One region of the Salinithrix halophila genome, then DNA from elsewhere that is predicted to be linked to it. Evidence: riboswitches for the same ligand, from Rfam matches in the RefSeq annotation. Region 1 holds a riboswitch; each other region holds the start of a gene.
What was found. Region 1 has a riboswitch for S-adenosylmethionine ahead of metX (homoserine O-acetyltransferase MetX). Riboswitches for the same ligand answer to the same signal wherever they lie in the genome.
Positions count from the first base shown of each region.

Region 2: another riboswitch for S-adenosylmethionine. It lies ahead of ACFOUO_RS03025 (YezD family protein); the one in region 1 lies ahead of metX (homoserine O-acetyltransferase MetX).
Region 3: another riboswitch for S-adenosylmethionine. It lies ahead of metH (methionine synthase); the one in region 1 lies ahead of metX (homoserine O-acetyltransferase MetX).
Region 4: another riboswitch for S-adenosylmethionine. It lies ahead of ACFOUO_RS09695 (homoserine dehydrogenase); the one in region 1 lies ahead of metX (homoserine O-acetyltransferase MetX).

Region 1 covers NZ_JBHSAP010000007.1:47,258-50,586, reverse strand. The annotation lists gene ACFOUO_RS02445 (ABC transporter permease) at 1-536, shown strand, start outside; gene ACFOUO_RS02440 (ABC transporter ATP-binding protein) at 549-1,571, shown strand; SAM riboswitch class I at 1,638-1,756, shown strand; gene metX (homoserine O-acetyltransferase MetX) at 1,890-2,999, shown strand.
Region 2 covers NZ_JBHSAP010000007.1:170,263-173,591, forward strand. The annotation lists gene sat (sulfate adenylyltransferase) at 1-192, opposite strand, end outside; gene ACFOUO_RS03015 (inorganic phosphate transporter) at 242-1,321, opposite strand; gene ACFOUO_RS03020 (phosphoadenylyl-sulfate reductase) at 1,340-2,062, opposite strand; gene ACFOUO_RS03025 (YezD family protein) at 2,159-2,275, opposite strand; SAM riboswitch class I at 2,381-2,495, opposite strand; gene ACFOUO_RS03030 (phosphatidylglycerophosphatase A family protein) at 2,651-3,190, opposite strand; gene ACFOUO_RS03035 (DNA polymerase III subunit alpha) at 3,247-3,329, opposite strand, start outside.
Region 3 covers NZ_JBHSAP010000015.1:393,038-396,366, reverse strand. The annotation lists gene metH (methionine synthase) at 1-1,885, opposite strand, end outside; SAM riboswitch class I at 1,957-2,068, opposite strand; partial or broken gene ACFOUO_RS12155 (DEAD/DEAH box helicase) at 2,384-3,329, shown strand, end outside.
Region 4 covers NZ_JBHSAP010000009.1:690,868-694,196, reverse strand. The annotation lists gene ACFOUO_RS09705 (MGDG synthase family glycosyltransferase) at 1-440, shown strand, start outside; gene ACFOUO_RS09700 (fumarylacetoacetate hydrolase family protein) at 576-1,625, shown strand; SAM riboswitch class I at 1,692-1,814, shown strand; gene ACFOUO_RS09695 (homoserine dehydrogenase) at 1,898-3,208, shown strand; gene ACFOUO_RS09690 (Asp23/Gls24 family envelope stress response protein) at 3,301-3,329, opposite strand, start outside.

The sequences.
Region 1 (3,329 bases):
ATCGAGGAGGGCGCACGGATGAGATCATGATGCGGATCGTGGATGTCCTATGGGGGCTTCCCTATCTTCTCGTGGTGATTCTGATCCTGATCGTTATGGATAACCCGGGCTTGATCCCCATCTTAATCGCACTCACGGTTACCGGTTGGTTGAATATGGCACGGCTGGTCCGCGGCCAGGTTTTGCAAGTAAAAGAGCAGGAATTTGTGATGGCCTCCAAAACCCTTGGTGCGAGCACCCGTCGGTTGATGACCAAGCATCTGATTCCTAACACCTTGGGTCCGATCATTGTCATACTGACCTTCACGGTCCCCAGTGCCATTTTTGCCGAGGCCTTCCTCAGTTTCTTAGGGCTTGGTGTCCAAGCGCCCATCGCGAGCTGGGGAACCATGATCAACGACTCCTTAGTAGTTGTCCTATCCGATGAATGGTGGCGGCTGTTTTTCCCGGCGTTCTTTTTAAGCTTAACCTTGTTGGCTTTTAACGCTTTGGGTGACGGCCTGCGGGACGCCCTGGATCCAAAGATGCGAAAGTGAGGAGGGAGATCCATGAAAACGATTCTAGAAATCAATGACCTGCATGTATCCTTTCAGACCTATGCCGGTGAAGTGAAAGCCGTTCGCGGGGTCAACCTCCGTCTGGAGAAAGGAGAGACGCTAGCTATTGTAGGGGAATCGGGGAGTGGAAAGAGTGTCACTGCCCAGTCTGTCATGCGTTTGATCCCCTCCCCGCCAGGTCGCATCAAGAAGGGGGAAATCCTTTTCGACGGCCGTGACTTGACTAAGGCTACCGAAAAAGAGATGTTCAAGATTCGAGGCTCGGAGATCGGAATGATCTTCCAGGATCCGATGACTTCTCTTAATCCGACGATGACGGTGGGACGGCAGATCACCGAAGGGTTGATGTGGCACCAGAAGTTCAGCCAAGCAGAAGCGAACAAGCGAGCAGTGGAGATGTTGCGCTTGGTGGGGATTCCCACGCCGGAAAGACGAGCCGGTCAATACCCCCACCAGTTCAGTGGAGGTATGCGGCAACGGGCGATGATTGCCATCGCCCTCGCTTGTAACCCGAAAATCCTGATCGCTGACGAACCGACGACCGCCCTGGATGTAACGATCCAGGCCCAGATATTGGAATTGATGACAGAATTGCAGCATAAGACAGAGACAGCCATCATCCTGATTACCCATGATCTTGGCGTGGTGGCAGAAACCGCTCAGCGGGTGGCGGTGATGTATGGAGGCAAAGTGGTGGAGACAGGCCGGGTGGACGACATTTTCTATCAGCCTCGCCACCCATATACCTGGGGACTAATGCACTCCATGCCCCGTCTAGACTGGAAGCAGGATGAAGATCTCGCCCCGATCCCCGGCTCCCCGCCGGATTTGTTCGATCCACCAAAGGGATGTCCCTTTGCTGACCGATGTCCCCACGCCATGCATATCTGTCACGATGAGATGCCGGAAGTGACGGAAGTATCGGGTTCCCATCAGGTCTCCTGCTGGTTAGAACACCCCCAGGCTCCGTCCGTGGGGAAGGACAGCCTGCAAATCAACATCGCTTCCAAGTGAGTCCTTGACAGCGGGCATTCGCTCGTCATATGATAAACAAAATGCAAGTGAATTGAATCGAAAATCTTCTTATCCAGAGCGACGGAGGGACTGGCCCGATGATGTCGCGGCAACCCCATTTCCCAATCAGGGGAAAGGAGGGTGCCAATTCCTGCAGGGCTTCTTGCGGCCCTGGAAGATGAGAAGAGGCCGTCGGATTGCGTATCCACCTTCGCATACCCGCCCTCTTCGTTCATCGAAGAGGGCGTTTCCTTTATCAAAAACTCTCCAATGAACCAACTAACAGGATATGGAACCGCGAACAAAGGAGGAGGTAGGATGCCGATCACCGCGAAGACATCGACTCCGTGTGAAACGAAAACCCGCAACCTGTCGATCGGATCCTTTGAACTGGAATCAGGGGAGACCTTATCGTCCGTGGAAGTGGCAGTAGAAACCGCCGGTATGCCGGCCCCGGGGTATACAAACGCTCTTCTCGTCTGTCATGCTCTAACCGGGGATTCCCGGACGGTTGGGGATGAATCGGCTTCCGGATGGTGGGAAGGCCTAATCGGTCCGGGAGGTTATGTGGACACAGGCAATTATTTTGTCATCACCATGAATGTTTTGGGTGGTTGCAACGGTACGACGGGTCCAAAGTCGATCAACCCCATAACCGGTCAACCCTATGGTTCCGATTTCCCCTTTGTCAGCATTCGCGATATGGTTCGACTTCAGAAACGCTGTTTGGAGGAAATGGGGATTTCCTCCGTACGGGCGGTGATTGGCGGCTCGATGGGAGGGATGCTTGTACTGGAATGGGGAATCCTCTATCCGAAATTCGCCGACAGACTGGTGCCGATCGCCACAGCTGATGCCCTTTCCCCTACGGCAATCGCATACAATGACATCGGTCGCCAGGCGATTCTTTCCGATCCGGATTACCGGGGTGGACATTACTATGATGGGAACGGTCCCGCCCGAGGGCTCTCCATTGCCCGTATGATGGGGATGATCACCTACCGGACGAGCACCCTTTTTGAAAAGCGGTTCAGCCGTCACCTACAGCAAGGGGAGACGATCAATAGCCTAGATTCCGTCTTTCAGATTGAGAGTTATCTCCGTTATCAAGGAAAAAAGCTGGTGGACCGATTTGACGCCAACAGTTATCTCTATCTTCTGAAGGCGATGGATACCCATGACATTGGTCGGGGAAGAGGCGGTCGATCAGCCGCCTTAGCCCGCATCCAATGCCCGGTATTTGTGATCGGGATTCGCGAGGATATTTTGTTCCCTGTTCACCAGCAACGGGAATTGCATGGCACACTCACCCAACTGGGGAAATCCAGCAAACTATTGGAGGTATCATCGGAATATGGTCACGATGCCTTTTTGGTCGAATTTGACGAAATCGGGCCCGCCATCCGAGATTTCCTGATGGAGGATTGAGGTATAGGTCAACCTATGGGGAAACTCACCAGCCCAGCCGAGGACAACACGGGAAAGTTTCAACCTTTTGAGCGGACCGGAGGTGATTCTGACCCGTTTTCTTTTTTGTGAATAGGAAGGCCTTTTCATAGGAAAGGAAATCCAACGGATGGCGTACCATAGTAGGGTAAGGGAGGTTCTGTCAAATCCAGTCAGGGTCAGCTTGACCAGTTCTAACCATGGGAGTACAATGAAGTTGTCAACAAGGTGAAACTTCTTTCCATACAATTAAACAGGAATGTTACCATTACCGGCGTTTCGCCGGTTCCGCTTTGAGGAGAGAAGCTTTTA
Region 2 (3,329 bases), 120 kb from region 1:
ATGGTGGACGACAGATAGATAATCCTCCCGATTCAAAAAACCGGTCAACGGGCTGTAAGCCCCGATTCCGATCAGCTCCAGGTCGCTCAGAGAAACTCCGTCCAACTCCACCTCATGCTTGAGGTCAGTAACGGAACGATTCGGCTCCCAGCGGGTGATCAACCGTCCTCCATGGGGTAGACTCGTGCTCATGCCATTCCTCTCCTTCCAGCTTTTCTTATCTGTTTACTCGGATTAGAAATTAAATTCCGCCCCCGTGCTCGTGCAGGGACCTCTTTTCTTCTCGTACCGTCCGCATCAGACTGATAGAGCCTGCCGTTGCTAGAAAAACACTGGTAAGAACGATGACGGACCAGAGATCGACGTTAACCAGCCCTTTCACCAGCCCGTAAGCGATAACCAGGGAAAATACCGGCGAGACGAGCCACACTTTCAACATCTGCGCGATCACGTTTTTTTGCCAAAGGGAAAATCCGTTTTTAGCTGTGCCGATCCCGATAATGGCCGACGTGGTGATCTGGGTGAGGGGCACCGGAATTCCAAGCATCGATGCCCCGATCACGAGTCCTGCTCCCGTTCCGGAAACAGCGGTTCCCTCCAGAAGGGAAAGATTGGTGATCTTCTTCCCATTCGTCTCCAACACCTTGCCTCCGAGAAGAATTGCCCCGAGGGCGACGAAGAAACCGCCGTAGAAAATGCCGTCGGAGACAGAGAGGAGGTTGGCCCCGACAAGGGGACCGACGGCGTTAGCCACATTGTTCATGCCGGCAGAGAAAGCTTCCATAAAACCGGCGAATAAGAGAAGAAAGGCCAGCCATCGTTGCACCTTCCGCTCCCGAAGCCTGGGGAAGCGCCGCTGTATCCAGTGGATCAACCAACCAGCAACCAACGCCATCAGGAAAGCGACCACCGGTACCGCTAGCCAGAAGAGAAGGATGGTAATCAGCTTGGATAGGTAGACCGCCTGGAAAGCCACCCCCACTCCTACAACCGCCCCAACCGTGACTTCACTCGTGGACAGGGGGATGCCGAGGAGGTTGGCGATGAACAGGGAGAGACAGGCAGCTGATAGAATGATGACAGCCAGCTTGATAGTCATGAGCGAGCCGGGAATAATTCCTGACCCGATCGTCTTCGCTACTTCTCCCCCGCCCAGGGCTGCTCCCAAAAAAACCCCCAAACCTGCCAAAGCCAAAGCGGCAAGACGCCTCTTGACGGCACCGGCACCGTAAGCTACACCCATCGAGGCCGCCGCTCCGCTCGCTCCGATGTTCATCGCGAAAAAGAAAGCTACCGCGTATCCAACATAAAGGATCGTCATGGTTTCCCCTTACCTTTGTCACGGATTAACATGGAGACCGCATTCCGTCTTTTGAATACCGGTCCACCTACCTGCCCGGGAATCCTCTCCCTCGGCCACCGGGCGTGTACATTTGTCGCAGCCGATGCTGGGATATCCGCGGTCGTGAAGGAGGTTGTAGGGAAGATCCTTCTCCCGGATGTAATCCCAAACATCCTCCCAGGTCCAATGAATGAGCGGGCATACCTTCACTGCCTGAAACCGTCTATCTTGATTAAGGAACTGGGTGAAACGCCTTGTGGGGGACTGATCCCGACGAAGGCCGGAAATCCATGCCGTCACCTGTGAAAGCGCCCGTTCCAGGGGAACAATCTTACGAATGTGACAACACAGATTGGGATTCCGTTCCCATAAGGCGTCTCCATGGCGGTTTGCCTGTTCTTCCAGGGTGAGATCCGGTTCCAGCATGTCAATACGCAAATCGGGATACCGCTTTTTCACCTGTTCAATCACGTCATATGTCTCTTTGAAGTGAAGATCCGTATCGAGAAAAACTACTTTGGCATTTGGTTTTACCCGGGATATCAGATCGATAAGGACCATCCCCTCCGCCCCAAAACTACAGGCGTAGACAAGGCCTTCTCCATAATGGTCAAAGGCCCACTTCAGAACACTCATGCTCCCTTTCAACGGGTCTCCGATAGGGAAAACAGGCTTTTTCTCCACGGTTTCCCAGGTCTCATACGTTAGTCGGGCACCCAAGTGGACCACCTCCTCCAGTTTGTTCAATATCCAAAAAGACGGCCTGAACCCAAGTGGGCCAGGCCGCCTCCAGTTTGTCTGGTCAGCGCCTTTATTTTATCGGATTCGAATTTTTTCGTTTTTTTCCAACTGGATTACTTTCCCGTCCTGAACCACCAACGTAATCGAACCGTATTGCATCGTGTCCAGCATGTGACGGATTTGCTCCGCTATGGTATCGAAACCGCTCGATTCCTTTTTTGCCACCGAACCGTCCCCTTTTCATAAAAAAAGTCTTTCCATTTTGGAAAGACTGGGTAGGCAATTATTCATCCTATCACCTTATCTTCCAAAATGGTTCCCATTTTGCTGGAGTTGGCACCTTGCAGCCTTGCAGGCCATGCAGGTTGCCGGGCTTCATAGGGCCAGATCCCTCCGCCTCTCTGGATAAGTGTTGCTATTTAGTTTAGTGCCTCACAGGCGGGAAGTCAACCCTTTTTCCCTAGTTTTTAGATCGGATTTACACATTTTAATCCGCCATCCGGAAACCCTGTCCCATTGATGGATACCAAAAGACCTCGGGAGCAACAGAATTCCCCGAGGTCTTTCCTATTCCTTTGATTCAATGGACTTCTCCACCGGCCCATCCTCATGGAGAGCAAGGTCGGCTCGGTATCGCTCCATGTCTGGTTTTTCATGGGCGATCCGCGCAGAAGCGGCGGCGGCGACACCGGCCACGAGATCGTCCAGGAAAACATGAATCCGACCACTGTGGTTGTTTAACCGACGGATAACGCCCAGTTTGGTTTTGTCCAGATAGCCAAAACTAGTCAGCCCGATGGTGCCGTAAACATTGGTAATGGAAAGGGCCAGAATTTCATCCAATCCGTAAAGGGGTTCGTCCACCTCCATCATCCGTTGCAAGGGTACGGGCAAACACTTCCTCTCCGCCAAACTATCCAAGGCGATTCCGGTTATGAGGGCATGTTGAACTTCCCGCTTTTTCAATACCTGTTCAACACTATCCCGACACTGTTTTTTCTCCAACTGTTTATGATAGGGACGTTGCAGTTCATAAGCGATGTCAGAGATATCCTCTAGGGTGACGCCCCGCTCGGAGAGGAGACGGACAACATGATTATAAAACAAGGGAACCCACCCTCTCCTTCGATCCGTCGTGATTCATCCTATGTAACCCGCTTGAATCAGGTGCGGGTGGTGGGAGACTCTTTCAATCGAAAAGAGTGCTTACCTAGGATATCCTCCACACGACTTTTGCATTCTTCCG
Region 3 (3,329 bases), on a different contig from region 1:
CGGGCTCTTTGGGGGCACTCTTTTTTCCCCGGTAAAAGGCAGCAAAATCCGCCAGCACGGAATCGTAATTTTCCTGGGTCGTTTCAAACAAAAAGTGTTCCGCCTGCTGCCGTTCTTCATCAGGAATGGAAGCATAGCGTTCCAGTTTCTCTGTATTAACGATCGCATAGTCGAGACCGGCTCGAGTGCAATGATAGAGATAAACGGCGTTTAATACCTCCCGGCCCGCCAAGGGTAAGCCGAAGGAGACATTGGAAACCCCAAGGATCGTCTGACAGGCAGGCAACTCCTTTTTGATACGCCGGATCCCCTCCACCGTCTCTGCCGCAGATCCGATATATGCCTGGTCACCGGTGCCCACGGGGAAGACGAGTGGATCAAAGATGATGTCCTCAGCCGGAATACCGTATTTATTCACCAACAAATCATAGGAACGCTTGGCTACAGCCAGCTTCTTATCCGCTTTGACAGCCATCCCTTCTTCATCGATGGTACCGACGACGACAGCGGCTCCGTACCGATGAATGAGGGGAACCACCTCGGTGAAGCGCTCCTCCCCGTCCTCCAGGTTGATCGAGTTGATGATCGCTTTTCCCTGGGAGTACTTCAGGGATTGTTCAATCACTTCATGGTCGGTGGAATCGATCATCAAAGGCACCTTTACCTTGCGAACGGCAAAATCGAGGAATTTCACCATATCCTCGGCTTCGTCCCGATCCGGGTCGGCAAGGCAGACATCGATAACCTGGGCGCCCCCTTTTACCTGACGGCGGGCGATTTCCGATGCGTCCTCATACTTCCCTTCCTTGATCAGATCTCGAAATTTCTTCGACCCGATCACGTTGGTCCTCTCCCCGACCAGCACCGGTCGGTTGTCCGCCTCTAGGTAAAGGGGCTCAATCCCTGATACCGCGGTGAGCGGCTCGACGCTTCGCCGGCGAGGAGATTTCTCTGCCAATGCCTCTGACAGTGCTCGGATGTGTTCCGGAGTCGTCCCACAACAGCCGCCGGCCATATTCAGCCAACCCTGATCCGCAAATCCAGCCAGTTTTTGCGCCAGCCCCCGAGGGGTTTCATGGTAGTTGCCATCCTCATCAGGCAAGCCCGCGTTGGGATAACAACTAACCCCGCATTCGGCCATACCGGCCAATGTCCGGAGATGATCTCGCATAAATTCGGGGCCCGTAGCGCAGTTGAGTCCAACAGTAAGAGGTTTCAAATGCTGAATGGAGAGGTAAAAAGCCTCTACATTCTGCCCCGCCAGCATCGTCCCCATCGGTTCGATCGTTCCAGAGATCAGCAGAGGAAGATTTGTACTCGTTTGTTCAAAAGCCTGTCGGATCCCGATGCCAGCCGCCTTCACATTGAGCGTATCCTGGGAAGTCTCCAACAGGAGTGCATCGACTCCCCCCTCAATCAGTCCCACCGTCTGTTCCTGGTAGTTATCAATCAGCTCATCGAAGGTGGTCCCTCCGGTAACAGATAGGGTCTTGGTCGTTGGCCCCAGTGCACCGGCGGCGTAGCGGGGATGTTCCGGTGTGGAATACTTCCTCACGGCTTCCACAGCCAATTGTGCCGCCACCCGGTTGATCTCTAGCGCCTTCTCCTCAAGACCATACTCCGCCAAGACAAGGGCCGTGGCACCGAACGTATTGGTTTCAATGATGTCGGCCCCTGCCTCCAGATAATTTTCGTGGATGCGACGGATCACATCGGGGCGGGTCAGGTTGAGATTTTCGTTACAGCCGTCATATTCTTCCCCCCCGAAGTCTTCCGGGGAAAGGTTTGCTTCCTGTAATTGGGTCCCCATCGCCCCGTCCAGGATGAGGATTTTCTCTTCCAATCGCTGTACAAGCGGCTTCTTCTTTTCCAGTGTCTGAGCCATATCCACCATCCCTTTTGATAATCAAAAAACCTTTCATCTCTGTCGATGAAAGGTTGAGTGTACTGTACCCTCTCTCATCCGCCAGAGAATTTCTCTGCAGGAATTGGCACCACACCGCCGCGACTTCGCGGGGTAGGTTGCCGGGCTTCATCGGGCCAGTCCCTCCACCACTCTCGATAAGAGAATCCTATAATTTTGTTCGGTTATAAACCGCCAATTTTCTTAACTATAGGGAATTCCAACGCAATTGTCAACCGGCAGATACCTGGAGGAACTTTTACTGGATCTGTAGGTACACCCTCTTTTTCCAGAAAGCGGAATTAAACACATGGACCGAATACCTTTCCTGGAAAGAAAAGCACGAACCTTTTTTCAAAAAGAGCTTTCGCTATATCGGGGGACTGGTTATGATGGGATAGGTCAACAATAGGAATGACGTCTATTAAAGTCGAAAAATCATCCGTCCCCTTCATGGGGCGAAAAAAGGAGTTTAAGCGATTGATCACCTTTTATGAATTAGAATTGGATCACCAGGTCGTTCGGGCCATCAGCGACATGGGGTTTGAAGAGGCTACCCCGATCCAGGCCCAAGCTCTTCCCGTGGCGCTGAACGGAAAAGACTTGATTGGACAAGCTCAGACCGGGACTGGGAAAACAGCTGCTTTCGGTATCCCATTGGTGGAGAAAGCTGATACGGAACAAGACAAAGTCCAAGGAATCGTCATCACCCCGACGCGGGAACTGGCCGTTCAGGTGGCGGAGGAATTGAATAAGATTGGGCAATTCAAAGGGATTCGCACCCTGCCTGTTTACGGTGGCCAAGACATCAACCGACAGATCCGTTCCTTGAAGAAACGGCCTCATATCATTGTTGGAACACCGGGGCGTTTCTTGGATCACCTTCGCCGTCGGACCATTCGCATGGATCATGTGAAACTAGCAGTGCTGGATGAAGCGGACGAGATGCTCAACATGGGTTTCATCGATGATATCGAAGAAATTCTGAAACAGGTGCCGGAAACCCGCCAGACCCTTCTCTTTTCCGCCACCATGCCCGAACCGATCCGCCGCTTGGCCACTTCGTTTATGAAGGATCCCGAGTTAATCCGGGTGAAAGCGAAAGAAGTGACCATGCCCAACATCCAACAACAGTACATGGAAGTCCCCCAACGGCACAAGTTCGATATCCTCTGCCGCCTGCTGGACATCCAATCACCGGACCTCGCGATTGTTTTCGGTCGGACAAAAAGGCGAGTCGACGAACTGGCAGAGGGGCTTAATAAGCGGGGGTACTCCGCAGAAGGCATCCACGGTGACCTTACCCAGGCGCGGCGGGATACGGTTATGCGTCAGTTCAAGGAAGGAACGATCGACATTCTGGTAGCGACGGACGTGGCGGCTCGTGGCCTCGATATCAGCGGTGTAACCCATGTCTATAACTTTG
Region 4 (3,329 bases), on a different contig from region 1:
CCCGGATCTGGGTACTTACCGGGAAGAATGAGAAGCTCTACAGGGAACTTACGGCCCGATTTGACGGGGAAAACGGTATCCATATTCTTCGATATCGAGACGATATGCCTTTGCTGATGGACGCGGCTGATCTTTTGGTCACTAAGCCGGGTGGTTTGACTGTGACGGAGGCGATGAACAAGGGCTTACCCATGCTGCTTTTCGATGCGCTACCCGGCCAAGAAGAGGCCAACCGGGATTATCTAATCCGGAATGGAGGTGCCCTCACTGTCCGTCCAGAAACGGTTTGTAAAGAGGCAGCCGCTTTACTGGCTCACCCGGAGGAACGGAGGACGATGGCACGCCGCTTGGAGGAATTGGCCTCCCCGGAAGCGGCGGACCGAATCGTCCATGAAAGCCTGCGGATTCGCCGTGAGGCTGTCCTGGACTCCGTCTTGTAGTCCCAAAATCCCTTCCATACGGGAGGGCTTTTTAGTATGGGAAAAAGGGTTGGCTCTAAATACCGGCGAATGTAAACCTTAAGAATCACCGGCGTGGGGGTTTGCCACCCAAGCCAGGCTTTAAGGAGGCATGGGATGAAATTAGTGACCTATATCATCAAAGATACGGAACTGACCGTCAGTACCTTCGGTGAACCAGCCGGGGGACGGGTGGGATGGATCGAAGGGGACTACGTTGTGGATATCGGGTTTGCCCAGGAGTGGGCAGCCCTGGAGCAGGGTGTGCCTATTTCTCGCGTTCTTCCTTTGTCGATGAGGGAACTACTGGAGGCGGGGGAAGAAGGGATGTCTGAATTGAGCCGGACGGTCGATGCGGTATCTGGCAGGGATCCAGCAGCATTGAAGGTGGAAGGGGAACCAGTCGCCTTATCTCTTGCCGAAGTCCGGTTAGCGGCTCCTCTGCCCAATCCGCGCTCTTTTCGGGATTTCTACGCTTTTGAGCAACATGTAAAAACGGCCCGGGCCCGGAGGGGGCTGGATATGGTTCCCGAGTGGTATGAATTTCCGGCCTTTTACTTTTCCAACCCCCATTCGATCCTCGGGCCGGACGAGGAGGTTGTTCGGCCCCGTGACACCCGTGCTCTCGACTATGAGCTGGAAATAGCTTGTGTAATTGGCCGGGAAGGGCGGGATATCCCGGCGGAGAAAGCGGGGGACTATATCATCGGTTTTATGATCCTGAACGACTGGAGCGCCAGGGACCTGCAGGCCCGAGAGATGAAAGTGGGCCTGGGACCTGCTAAAGGGAAGGATTTCGCTACGTCTGTCGGCCCCTGGCTGGTAACGAAGGATGAGCTGGAAAGCCGGCGCCAGAATGACCGTTGGGACCTGACCATGACTGCCCGTGTCAACGGACGGGAGTTGTCCCGGGGCAATACCGTCGACCTGACATTCTCCTTCGCTGACATGGTAGAGCGGGCTTCGCGGGATTGTACGCTATACCCGGGGGATCTGATCGGCTCGGGGACAGTAGGGACCGGATGCATCCTAGAACTGGGGACGAAGGTTCACCCGTGGTTGGAGCCAGGAGATACGGTGGAGTTGTCCATCGACGGTTTGGGTGTACTGAGAAACCGCGTGGCTGAACGTTCGCCCGCTGCCGGTTTAGGAAAAAAAACCATTTGACAGAAAGGTTCACCCTGTACCATAATATTGACTAATTACAATTGAAAACGGATGGATATATGCGATTTCTTATCCAGAGTGGTGGAGGGACTGGCCCGATGAAACCCGGCAACCCGTCTGCAGGTCATTGAGTGACGTCTGTAGACATGGTGCCAAATCCTGCAGCGTGTAAGCGCTGAGAGATAAGGAGCGGGAACCCGGCTTAGCCGGTAAACGGACAGTCCCCTCCTTATCCGAGGGGGCTTTTTTTATTATCAGAAGGGGGAATGGAAGTGGAACGGATCGGTGTGGGCCTATTGGGCATGGGGACCGTCGGAACAGGTGTCTTCAAGGCACTGAAGAGCAACCAGGATGTCATCCTAAAACGGACGGATACCTTGTTCGAAGTGAAAAAAATACTCGTCCAGGATCCGGACAAAAAAAGGCAGGCGGAGGATGCCCAATCGCTGCTCACAACCGATTTTCAACAGGTGCTGGAGGCTGGGATTCAGGTAGTGGTGGAGGCGATTGGTGGCTTAGAACCAGCACGCAGCTTTATTGAGCGTGCCTTTGAGGCGGGGTGCCATGTGGTCACCGCCAACAAAGAATTACTCGCCAAGCATGGGAGCGAGCTGGAACGGCTAGCCAGAAGCCGAGGAGTCCAGCTTCTCTACGAAGCCAGTGTGGGGGGCGGTATTCCCGTGTTAGGCACAATGCGGCATTTACTGAAATCCAACCGGATCCACCGCATCACCGGTATCTTGAACGGGACCACGAACTACATCCTGACCGAGATGGCATCGAAGGGTACTCCCTTCGATGAAGTGCTGGCGGAGGCACAGAAACTCGGATACGCGGAAGCAGACCCCACCTCCGATGTCGACGGCTTTGATGCGGCCTATAAACTGGCTATCCTTGCCCGCCTCTCCTTTGATGCGGAAGTACCTGTCACCGAGATACCCCGAGAAGGTATTCGAGAGATCACCCCTGGGGAGCTGGTTCTCGCTCGACGGTTGGGCTACGCTGTTAAGCTTTTGGCCCGAGGGGAGCAGTACGGAGAAAAAGGGCCCGTCTCTCTCGCAGTGGGCCCGGCCCTCCTTCCTCTCACCCATTCCCTATCCTCGGTGGACGGCATCTACAATGCGATCCATTTGGAGGCGGATGTGGTTCAGGATATCACGCTTGTCGGTCAAGGAGCGGGGGAAGAGCCGACTGCGAGTGCAGTCGTGGAGGATTTGTGTAATCTTTACTGTTTGCCGCCATCCAAATTCATCCCTTCTGAAGAAACGCTGCTTCTTCCCTCCCAACATTCAGGTGGTAGCCGCTTCATCTATTTGGAGACGGCACAGCATTTGGATGAGGGAGATGCTGAAGGGTTGAAACGCCGTCTGCAGGCCATTGGGCTCCCCGTCGGAGAAACCGGCATCTCCCGCGTCACCGATGGGAGTGGTGTTGCCTTCATCCTACGCCGTTGGGATCCCCTCTATCGGGGTGTTCTACTGGCGGAGTTGGGTCTGGAGGTTTCCTGTCTCACTGACCGTCCCGTTCACGGCAGCTCGACCGTGGAGGAAGCGGTGAGGCTGGAAGCGGGGAGCGCGGTATAAGCGCCCGATTATAAAAAAGAACCCGGCCTGGCCGGGTTTATATGGGGGGACTAGCGCAACGGTATAGGTTTTATACCCGTCTCCGTCGGATGTTATTCCTCATTCTCCGTCGACTCTTCCT